2 regions of the Fictibacillus arsenicus genome follow, and region 1 is predicted to be linked to the other one. Evidence: riboswitches for the same ligand, from Rfam matches in the RefSeq annotation. Region 1 holds a riboswitch; the other holds the start of a gene.
The links. Region 1 has a riboswitch for cobalamin ahead of ABE41_RS12040 (DUF4430 domain-containing protein). Riboswitches for the same ligand answer to the same signal wherever they lie in the genome.
Positions count from the first base shown of each region.

Region 2: linked by a shared signal. The riboswitch ahead of ABE41_RS16205 (ABC transporter substrate-binding protein) and the one ahead of ABE41_RS12040 (DUF4430 domain-containing protein) in region 1 are both predicted to bind cobalamin.

Region 1 covers NZ_CP016761.1:2,335,034-2,340,450, reverse strand. Annotated here, with positions in the region: gene ccsB (c-type cytochrome biogenesis protein CcsB) at 1-579, shown strand, start outside; gene ABE41_RS12050 (response regulator transcription factor) at 742-1,458, shown strand; gene ABE41_RS12045 (ATP-binding protein) at 1,455-3,242, shown strand; cobalamin riboswitch at 3,353-3,536, shown strand; gene ABE41_RS12040 (DUF4430 domain-containing protein) at 3,995-4,399, shown strand; gene ABE41_RS12035 (ECF transporter S component) at 4,371-4,919, shown strand.
Region 2 covers NZ_CP016761.1:3,160,551-3,165,967, reverse strand. Annotated here, with positions in the region: gene eno (phosphopyruvate hydratase) at 64-1,356, shown strand; cobalamin riboswitch at 1,547-1,741, shown strand; gene ABE41_RS16205 (ABC transporter substrate-binding protein) at 1,928-2,887, shown strand; gene ABE41_RS16200 (FecCD family ABC transporter permease) at 2,850-3,914, shown strand; gene ABE41_RS16195 (heme ABC transporter ATP-binding protein) at 3,911-5,260, shown strand; gene ABE41_RS16190 (bifunctional adenosylcobinamide kinase/adenosylcobinamide-phosphate guanylyltransferase) at 5,266-5,417, shown strand, end outside.

The DNA.
Region 1 (5,417 bases):
GAAGCAAACTTTGAAATCATGAACGATCAGAACCAGCCGGAAAAAATTGTTTACGAGATGCCTGCTATTGCAGGACCAGCAAACGGAGAACAGCTGGATGAATCATTCGGTCCTCTTTTTTCCACTCCATCATGGATGAATGGTGCAAATGCATCTATTAAATTAAATACGTTTATTTGGTCTCTTTTATCAGGGGCTATCTTGTATGGGCTGCTTCGAATAATCTTAAGAAAAAGAATTGCTGCGGCACTTCAGCCGAAAGTGAATATGAATCCTGAACTTCTTGATGAAATAAGCTATCGTGCGGTAGCAATCGGCTTTCCGATTTTTACCCTTGGTGCTTTGATTTTTGCAATGATTTGGGCTCAACAGGCATGGTCGAGATTCTGGGGCTGGGATCCTAAAGAAGTTTGGGCATTAATTACTTTCTTGTTCTACGCTGCTTATCTTCACCTAAGACTATCAAGAGGCTGGCATGGCGAAAAGTCTGCATGGCTTTGCGTGTTAGGATTCTGGATCATTACATTCAACCTTATCGCAGTAAATCTAGTATTAGTAGGATTGCACTCATATGCATAATAGAAGTTTCATAAAAGTCTCTCTTTAACAAGAGGGGCTTTTTTATAGAGTAAAATGAAGAGTATCCTGTTTGTTCCAACAGGAAGAATTCATGTATGATAGAAACAGGATATGATAAGAATAAATTTTTCACTATGATTTTATGTGGAGGCTTGAAAAATAATGAATACAGAAGCAAAAATTTTAGTGGTTGACGATGAAGAACGAATTCGCAAATTATTAACGATGTATCTTGAAAGAGAAAACTATGAAGTTCATGAAGCAGAAAATGGAGAAGAAGCACTTCAAATGGCAGTATCAATTAATTTTGATCTTATTCTGCTTGATTTGATGCTTCCGGGTATGGACGGTATTGAGGTGTGTGAAAAACTAAGAGAAAAGAAAGCCACTCCAGTAATTATGCTGACAGCAAAAGGTGAAGAGCTAAACAGGATCCAAGGATTTGAAGCTGGTACAGATGATTATATCGCTAAGCCATTCAGTCCAAGAGAAGTCATTCTGCGTGTTAAGGCACTTTTGAGAAGATCTTCACCGACAAAATTCCTTCAAACGGAAACCGTTGCAAAAAATGTGGTTGTATTCAAGCATCTAACAATCGATCATGACGCTCATCGTGTTACAGCAGGTGGTAAAGAAGTAAACTTAACACCTAAAGAATATGAACTGCTGTACTATTTAGCCAAAACTCCAGATAAAGTTTATGCTCGTGAGCAGCTATTGAAGGATGTATGGAATTATGAATTTTTTGGTGATTTAAGAACAGTAGATACACATGTTAAAAGACTTCGTGAAAAATTAAACAAAGTCTCTCCAGATGCAGCCTCGATGATTGCAACAGTTTGGGGAGTAGGATATAAATTTGAGGCGGGAAATGAATGATTTGGAGAAGTGTTGTAGGCAAACTTTCGGTAACCATTTTGTTGCTGGTCTTAGTTGTACTGACAGTGCTGACAATATTGCTTACCCAGTTTTTCGAAAATTTTTATGATAATCAGGCAAGAGAACAACTAACAAAAATGGCAGACAGGCTTGTTCTGATTATGGAGAATGATGAAAATAAAGAAGAAGCCATTAGGATCACAAGTGAAATGGCAGAAGCTTATTCAATGTCCATTATGATTATTGACGAAAATCAAGAATCATTTATCACACCAAATTCTTTTAGTGACGCGCCTTATATTCCAGTTTCTGTCTTTAGTGATAATGAACAATTATCTTCAGTGGTGGATGAAGGAAAAAAGATTTATATCAACGATGATTTTCCGGTTCTCTCGAAAGGCAATGAGTCTGCCCATACAATGATTATTTACGGTGAACCATATAAAACAGGAAACGGTAAAGGCGGCGTATATGTTTACCAATCGATCGAGAATATAACAAAAACTACAAACCATACGAAATACCTTATCTTTTTAGCGGCAGGTATAGCAATTATACTTACGATCATATTTGCTTTCTTTTTATCTACACGAATTACAGCTCCTCTAAGAAAAATGAGAGAAGCAGCTACATCTGTTGCAAAAGGTGAATTCGATATGAAGGTGCCGATCTTAACACATGATGAGATCGGTGAACTAGGAATGACCTTTAACCGGATGGGACGTCAGCTAAAAAATAATATTACAGCGTTGAACCAGGAAAAAGAACAACTTACGAGTATCTTGAGTTCAATGGCAGATGGTGTTATTACGTTTGACAGAAAGATGAAAATCCTTGTAACTAATCCTCCGGCTGACCGCTTTTTACAAGCTTTTTATTATGAATCAGGCATGAAGAGTGAAGTGAAAGGAACTGTTCCAATAGCTGTTACTCAGCTTTTTCAGCAAGTTGTTTCCCTTGAAAGCGAGCAGATGACTGAAATTGACATTCAGGGACGTTCATGGGTTATCGTTATGACACCTTTATATGATCACTCGGTAATTCGAGGTGCTGTGGCGGTTCTTCGCGACATGACAGAAGAGCGGCGAATGGATAAATTGCGAGAGGATTTCGTTGCAAACGTTTCACATGAGCTTAAAACACCAATAGCGATGCTTCAGGGATACAGTGAAGCTATTGTAGATGATGTTGCAGAATCAGAAGAGGAAAAGAAGGAGTTAGCAGGTATCATCTTGGATGAATCAAAAAGGATGGGAAGGCTTGTTAATGAATTGCTTGATCTTGCCAGATTAGAAGCAGGACATATGAAGCTCCACTATACACTATTAGCAATTCCGCCATTTGCAGAACGAATAGTACGGAAGTTTCAAGGTCCTGCTAAAGACAGAGACATTCAGCTAACGCTCGAAATTTCTGGTATCCGTAATGAGATGGAGATCGATCCTGACCGAATTGAGCAAGTTTTAACAAACTTAATAGATAATGCCATTCGCCACACTTCACATGGGGGATTCGTTCGTCTGACTATAGAATCAAGTGAAATGGCAGTTAAGTTTTTCATTAAAGATAACGGATCAGGAATTAAAGAGGAAGATCTTCCATTTGTTTTTGAACGGTTTTATAAAGGCGATAAAGCAAGAACAAGAGGAAAATCAGGAGGTACTGGTCTAGGTCTTGCAATCGCCAGAAACATTGTGGAAGCACATGGCGGCCAAATTAATGTTCATAGTAAAAATAATGAAGGTACGACATTCTCATTCGTAATACCTCGAACTGTGAAATAAATTATCATACTTTCCCGATTAATCTTGTTTCATAAGGAACAGCGAACAGATCGAAAAAATGATTTCACAATTTTCTCCAGTCGGTTATAATTGGATTGTAAAAAGAAAATTTCATAAGTGTTTAAACAGGTGCTGTCCTAATCGGACAAGCATAATAGGGAAAACGGTTAAATTCCGTTGCGGTCCCGCCACTGTAATTGTGAGAAACCTAATTGATCTGCCACTGTGAAAACGGGAAGGCGTTAGGGGACGATGATCAAGAGCCAGGAGACCTGCCTGTTTTGTACATGACATGGCCTACGAGGATAGGGGGGTGTTAAAGCAGTGCCATTAAACGGCCGCTGTTTTCTGCCTGGATACCAAATTATCAATCTCCTTCGTAGTCGAAGGGGATTTTTTTGTTTGGTGATTTAAAAGAAAGCTGTTTTCGCAACCATTGTTGCTTTTTAAAATAGTTGATTTCCGCTATAGGATGCTCGCTTTCCACGGGGCGTGCGGTGAGCCTCCTGCCGCTATGCGTCATTAGGAGTCTCACCTGACCGCTTCATGGAAGTATCCTTGCTCCTGCGTCTACAAGTAAATGCTACCGATGTGAGCTTCCTCGTCGCATGCCTAGCGAGAAGCTTCTCAGAGGTAGGCACGCACCTTGCGCTTCAATCAACTTGCAAATGAAGCGAGAAACGAGACTCAAAAACAACAATCTTTTAGAAAACAGCTTAAAAGAAAAAAGATTACAACAAGAAAGAGGTTTTATGATGAAAAAACTTATTTTAGTATTTGCAGCATTGATGATGTTAATGGCTGGGTGTGGAACATCTGAGACAAAGAAGGCTTCTGATCAGCCAAAAACTGAAGAAAACAAAAAAGAACAAGTAACCGTCCAGATTACAAAAGATAACGGCAAAGAGAAAGTTGCAGAAAAGAAAGTAGCAATTACGGAAGAAACTACAATCATGGATGTTATGAAGGATAACTTTAAGATCGAAACTCAGTTTGATGATTCTTTTATCAGCAGTATTGAAGGGATTGCCGGAAGCGAACAGGATAAAACATCATGGTTCTTTTCTGTTAATGGTGAAGAAGCAATGAAAGGTGCAAAAGAAATCACATTGAAACCTGGTGATACCGTTGAATTTGACTTCCACAAGTATGAATAAACTGACGATCAGAAGGATTACGATCATTGCTTTGCTTGCAGCGATCTTAACTGTAGGACGCATCGCCTTTGCAATGATTCCAAACGTTCAGCCAAACACAACGATTCTAATATTAGCATCATTTGTACTTGGACCTGTTCAAGGGCTTATTTTAGCTATATTAAGCACTTTAACAACAAACTTATTTTTAGGTCACGGCCTATGGTCATTCGGACAGATGATCGCTTGGGGGATTATCGCAGTTTTAAGCGGTCTCCTCGAAAAATACCGTCATAGAATGCCATGGTGGGTCATGAGCTTATATGCAAGCTTCTGCGGCTTTTTGTTCGGTTTCATAATGTCGGTAATAATGGGCGGGGTCATTACACAAAAATTCTGGCCTTATTATCTGGCAGGTCTTCCATTTGATGTGAACCATGCGATTGGAAATGCGGTATTCTTTGTAGTGCTATACAAACCTCTCCTATATATTATGGAGAAGCAGCTTAACAACAATATTAACAAAACAGCCGCCTATTAAGGCGGTTTTTTATTTGGCCCCTGTTAAACTTCATTATTTAGTTAAGAAAATCTGCGGCACCCTTAGCGAAAAGGCTCTTCTCTAAAAGATTGTTGCTTTTGGGGTCATTTTTTCATTCTCTTCATTTGCAAGTTGATTGGAGTGCAAGGTGCGAGACTCCAGCGGGATCAGCGTGCCAGCTACCTGAGTATTCTTCTCGCAAGGCATGCGACGAGGAAGCTAGCTCCGGCAGGATATTCTTGTAGACGCAGGAGCAGCACTTCATAGATCTTTCATTCACCAGGGCTCACCGCACGCCCCGCGGAAAGCGAGCATCCTGGAGCGGAAATCAACCACTTTCAAGAGCAACAAAGTTTGCTAAAACAGCCTAGCGAAAAAACGGTCTGCCAAGATAACACACTCTAATTTTAAAAATCGAGTTCAAAAATTTGATTAATTGAATAGGATAGTAAAGTTGATTCTTGAATTTTAGGAGGACAAAATGAGAGACTATCTTAA
Region 2 (5,417 bases), 830 kb from region 1:
AAGCAAGAATCTTTTTGTAATGAGCCTTTACATTAAACTTTTTTATTAAAAGGAGAGAATTTTATGTCAACGATTATTGAAATTTATGCTCGCGAAGTCCTTGACTCTCGTGGTAATCCAACAGTTGAAGTAGAAGTTTACACTGAATCAGGCGCTTTCGGACGCGCAATCGTTCCATCTGGTGCTTCTACTGGTGAATATGAAGCAGTTGAGCTTCGTGATGGCGATAAAGAGCGTTACCTTGGAAAAGGTGTTATGAACGCAGTAAACAACGTAAACGAAAACATCGCTCCTGAGCTAATCGGCTTTGATGTATTAGACCAAGTTGGAATCGACCAAACGTTGATCGAGCTTGATGGTACTGAAAACAAAGGCAAGTTGGGTGCCAACGCAATCCTTGGTGTTTCCATGGCTGTTGCCCACGCTGCTGCTGATTTCTTAAACGTACCTCTTTACATGTACCTTGGAGGATTCAACTCTAAGACTCTTCCAGTACCTATGATGAACATCCTTAACGGTGGAGAGCACGCTGACAATAACGTTGATATTCAAGAATTTATGGTAATGCCTGTTGGTGCTGAAAGCTTCCCTGAAGCACTTCGCATGGGAACTGAAATCTTCCACAGCTTAAAAGCCGTTCTTAAAGAAAAAGGCTTAAACACAGCTGTAGGTGATGAAGGCGGATTCGCTCCTAACCTTAGTTCAAACGAAGAAGCTCTTCAAACAATCATGGAAGCAATCGAAAAAGCTGGCTACAAGCCAGGTGAAGAAGTACGCCTTGCTATGGACGTTGCTGCTTCTGAATTGTTCAAGAAAGAAGACGGCAAATACCACCTTTCTGGTGAAGGTGTTGTTAAATCATCTGAAGAGATGGTTGCATTCTACGAAGAGCTTGTTAACAAGTATCCGATCGTTTCAATCGAAGACGGACTCGATGAAAACGACTGGGAGGGCTTTAAGCTATTAACAGAGCGCATCGGTGACCGCGTTCAGCTAGTGGGAGACGACTTGTTCGTTACAAACACAACAAAGCTTTCTGAAGGTATCGAAAAAGGAATCGGTAACTCAATCCTTATCAAAGTTAACCAAATTGGTACGCTGACTGAAACATTTGACGCGATCGAAATGGCTAAGCGTGCAGGCTACACAGCTGTAATCTCTCACCGTTCAGGTGAGTCTGAAGACAGCACAATCGCTGACATCGCAGTTGCGACAAACGCTGGACAAATCAAGACTGGTGCTCCTTCACGTACAGACCGTGTTGCGAAGTACAACCAGCTTCTTCGCATCGAAGACGAGCTAGGCAACCTTGCAGTTTACCCAGGAATGAACGCATTCTACAACCTAAAGAAGTAAGTAGTACAAAAGTAGGGGTCTGACCCCATACAAAGACAAAACGCCATTTTGTCTTTGTGGAAAAAACACCTCCGAGTTCCTCAGAAACTCGGAGGTGTTTTTATGTGGATTTAAAAAGGTCAGTCCTCCAACTACAACGAACTTTTTGTAATATGCTTTTCTTTTACATGGATATTTGTATAATTAGAACTAGCTGAATAAGAATTAAGGTCGTTTTATGTTTGGCATAAAACGTTAAAAGGGAAGTTGGTGTAAATCCAACACGGTCCCGCCACTGTAATCGGTAGAGCTGTTCATTCGCCCACTGTTCGATATAAGAATGGGAAGGGGAACTACGCTTGTTTGATCCGTGAGTCAGGAAACCTGCCTTAATCGATTGTGCGTACCTTCGAGGAAAAGGGAAAGCAATAGGTAGACGTTAACGTATTTTGTTTACTTTATTGTATTTTGCTCTCCGAAGGGAGGGCTTTTTTTATTTTCAAAAATCCCCCTTTCAAACAGTATTTAGAAGCAGTACCGATCGATTTGTTTAGCTGGTTAATTATACGAGAGACTAGGGGAGAGATGAAAGATGAAAAGATTGCTTACAATATGGTTTACGCTGATGCTCGTCATTGGTGTAATAGCAGGGTGTTCTGCTGAAAAAACATCAACTTCAGAAAAAGCTTCTGAAAACTCAAATGTACATACTGAGTTTCCTGTTTCGATAACAGACGATACAGGAGAAAAAATAACAATAGAAAAAAAGCCGGACCGTATCGTATCCTTGGTTCCAAGTAATACGGAGATTGCTTTTGCTCTTGGGTTAGAAAACGAAATCGTAGGGGTTTCTGATTTTGATAATTACCCTGAAGCAGCCCTGAAGAAAGAAAAAATCGGGGATATGGAGTTTAATGTTGAGAAGATTATAGGTTTAAAGCCAGACATTGTCCTTGCACATGCTTCAGGTGGTGAAAGTGCAAAGCCAGGGTTAACACAGCTTAAAGATGCAGGAATTACCGTTCTTGTCGTAAAAGATGCAACTAATTTTGAAGACACTTATGCAACCATCGAGATGATCGCAAAAGCTACAGGTACGGAAAAAGAAGGACAAAAGATCATTCAGTCCATGAAAGCTGATTTAAAAGAGATTAAAGATCGAGCTAAACATGTAAAAGAAAAGAAAAAAGTATGGGTAGAGGTTTCTCCAGAGCCTGAGATCTTTACGACTGGAAAAGGAACGTTTATTGATGAGATGTTAAATGCTATTCACGCAACCAATGCAGCTGGTGATCAGCAAGGCTGGGTAAAAGTAACAGAAGAAGAAGCGATAAACTACAATCCAGAGGTAGTGATTACAACATACGGTTATTATGTTGAAAACGCAAAAGAACAAGTGATGAAAAGAAGTGCATGGAAAGATGTTTCTGCGGTAAAAAATGAGCAAGTGTTTGATGTTCATTCTGATAAAGTAACAAGACCTGGTCCTCGCTTGATCGAAGGGGTGAAGGAGCTTGCCGAAGCTATCTATCCAGATGTATTCACCGAATAAATTATTCTGGTCTTACCTAGGTGTCATCATTATTTTATTCTTTACCATCGGACTTGGGGTATCGGCAGGAAGTGTGCCAATTCCCCTGGCTCATGTTTTTCAAATTGTTTGTTCAGAAATTTTTCATACGAAGCTGCCTGCTGGCATTGAAGCTTCAACAATAAATATAGTCATGCAAATTCGATTTCCAAGAGTACTATTAGCTACAATGGTCGGCTGTTCCCTGGCTTTGGCAGGAACTGCATTTCAGGGACTCTTAAAAAATCCGCTCGCTGACCCATACACACTCGGGGTTTCGTCTGGTTCAGCACTTGGGGCAGTCTGTGTTTTGTTTTTCAGCTTCCAGCTGCCTTTTCTGCAAGATTTCACACTACCAGTGGTCAGTGTGCTTGGCGGCTTCGTTGCATTAATTGGAGTGCTGGGCCTTGCCCGAATTGTCCAACGGGAAATGTCGATTGAAACGATCATCCTTGCCGGCATTTTATCGAGTTCATTCCTTGGTGCGCTAGTTTCCTTATTAATCGCGCTGACGGGTGAAGAGCTTCGGCAGATCATCGGCTGGCTATTAGGAAGTGTCTCGATGAGGGGCTGGCCGTACGTTCAACTCGTCACCCCATTCCTGATAATTGGCTTTATTATACTAATGTTTAACAGCAGGGAATTAAATGCGATGTCCTTCAGCAGGGAAGATGCTAGATCTACTGGTGTTAATGTAAAGGGGCACACGAAATGGATTTTACTGGCTGCTTCGATACTGACTGGATCCGCGGTAGCGGTTTCTGGAACGATTGGATTTGTAGGGCTCGTTATCCCACACATAGCCAGAAAACTTTGGGGCACTGACCATCGTCATTTATTGCCATTATCTATGGTGCTTGGAGGTATCTTCCTCGTATTGATTGATGTTATCGCACGAACGATTATTTCGCCGACAGAACTGCCGATCGGTGTTTTGACAGCCATTATAGGCAGTCCTGTGTTTGCTATAATTTTTATTTCTTATCGAAAAAAGAGGGTGGGTTCATGATTCACGTTGATCAAGTATCTGGAGGATATGACGGTAAGACGGTACTTAAAGAGATTTCGCTCTCAGTTGAAAGAGGGCAATTGACAGGAATCATCGGTCCAAACGGAAGCGGCAAAACAACCCTTATGAAGATGCTGAGCGGTGTAATGAAACCTTTAAAAGGAACGGTATATATCAATCATCGAAACATCAGTTCTTACTCTTCAAAAGAATTGGCAAGAACGATTGCCGTTTTGCCTCAGAATGGAGATAATTCTTTTGATTTTACTGTTCGTGAAGTTGTCGGTTTAGGCAGGTATCCATACTACAAAGGCTGGTTAAAGCAGTCAGACAAACATGACGAAGAGATGATCGACAAAGCCATGGAACTTACAGATGTTAAACAGTTTGCTTCTTTTCGTTTACAAGAGTTAAGTGGCGGCGAGCGTCAACGGGTGTTCTTGGCAAAAGCCTTAGCCCAGGATCCGGAGATATTGTTGCTCGACGAACCAACGAATCATTTGGATTTGTCTAACCAGATAAAGCTTATGGATCTGCTGAAAATGTGGAATCGATCCAGAGAACTAACAGTGGTTGCCATACTCCATGATTTAAATCTTGCAAGTCTGTACTGTGATAACATCTACATGCTTAATAAAGGAACGATTCGAGCAGAAGGTATACCGGGTAAGGTAATGGATTCAGTTACTTTACAGGACGTGTATGAAGCCAATCTTTTGAGGCATGAACATCCAGAGTTTCCGAAGCCTTTGATTTCCCTTAATCCTCTTGAATCAGAGAAGGTTAATAGTTTTAATGATTTACAGATTTCTCAACAAAATGATAGGCTAGTGGTTTCATCTAGCTATCCATTTAAAACGCTTTCTTCAACAGATAGTTTTAAATGGGCAGATACGTTTATATTTGAAGAGGAACATGTTCAAAAGTTCGCTCTACAAGATCAGACTTTAAGATTTAAGATTGAAAACGTAAATCATACGGCTATTAGCTCCAGCTCTGAATCATTCGGAGAAATTTATGTAGTAGCAAGTATGGGAACAACGAATGAGCCCTTCACGATAGCGGTGTTTCTACAGGCAACTCTTACAGAGGCTTCCTATTTGCAAATTATGCTTGCTATTAATGAAGCCATCCATACTCCAACACTTTTAAAATCTGACTTGCGTTCAAATATTTGTATCGCTTCTACCCAAACAGGTGAAAAAATTCTTTCTGCTGCAAGGAATACGAATTTTGCCCAAACACTTTTTACCCTGGTGACCAAAGCAATAGATACAGCCAAACAAAAAGGAGATACACGTTCAAAAGAAACTATGGATTATCAGATGTTCTTAGAAAGGCGGTAGTAGCATTGCTGATTTTTGTAACTGGAGGGGTTAGGAGTGGAAAAAGCACCTTTGCCGAACAGGTTGTTTCTCGCTATGTCTTAGAGGATCACAAAGCTTATTATGTAGCAACGAGTGCTCATATTGATCAAGAAATGAGAAGGAGAGTCCAAAAGCA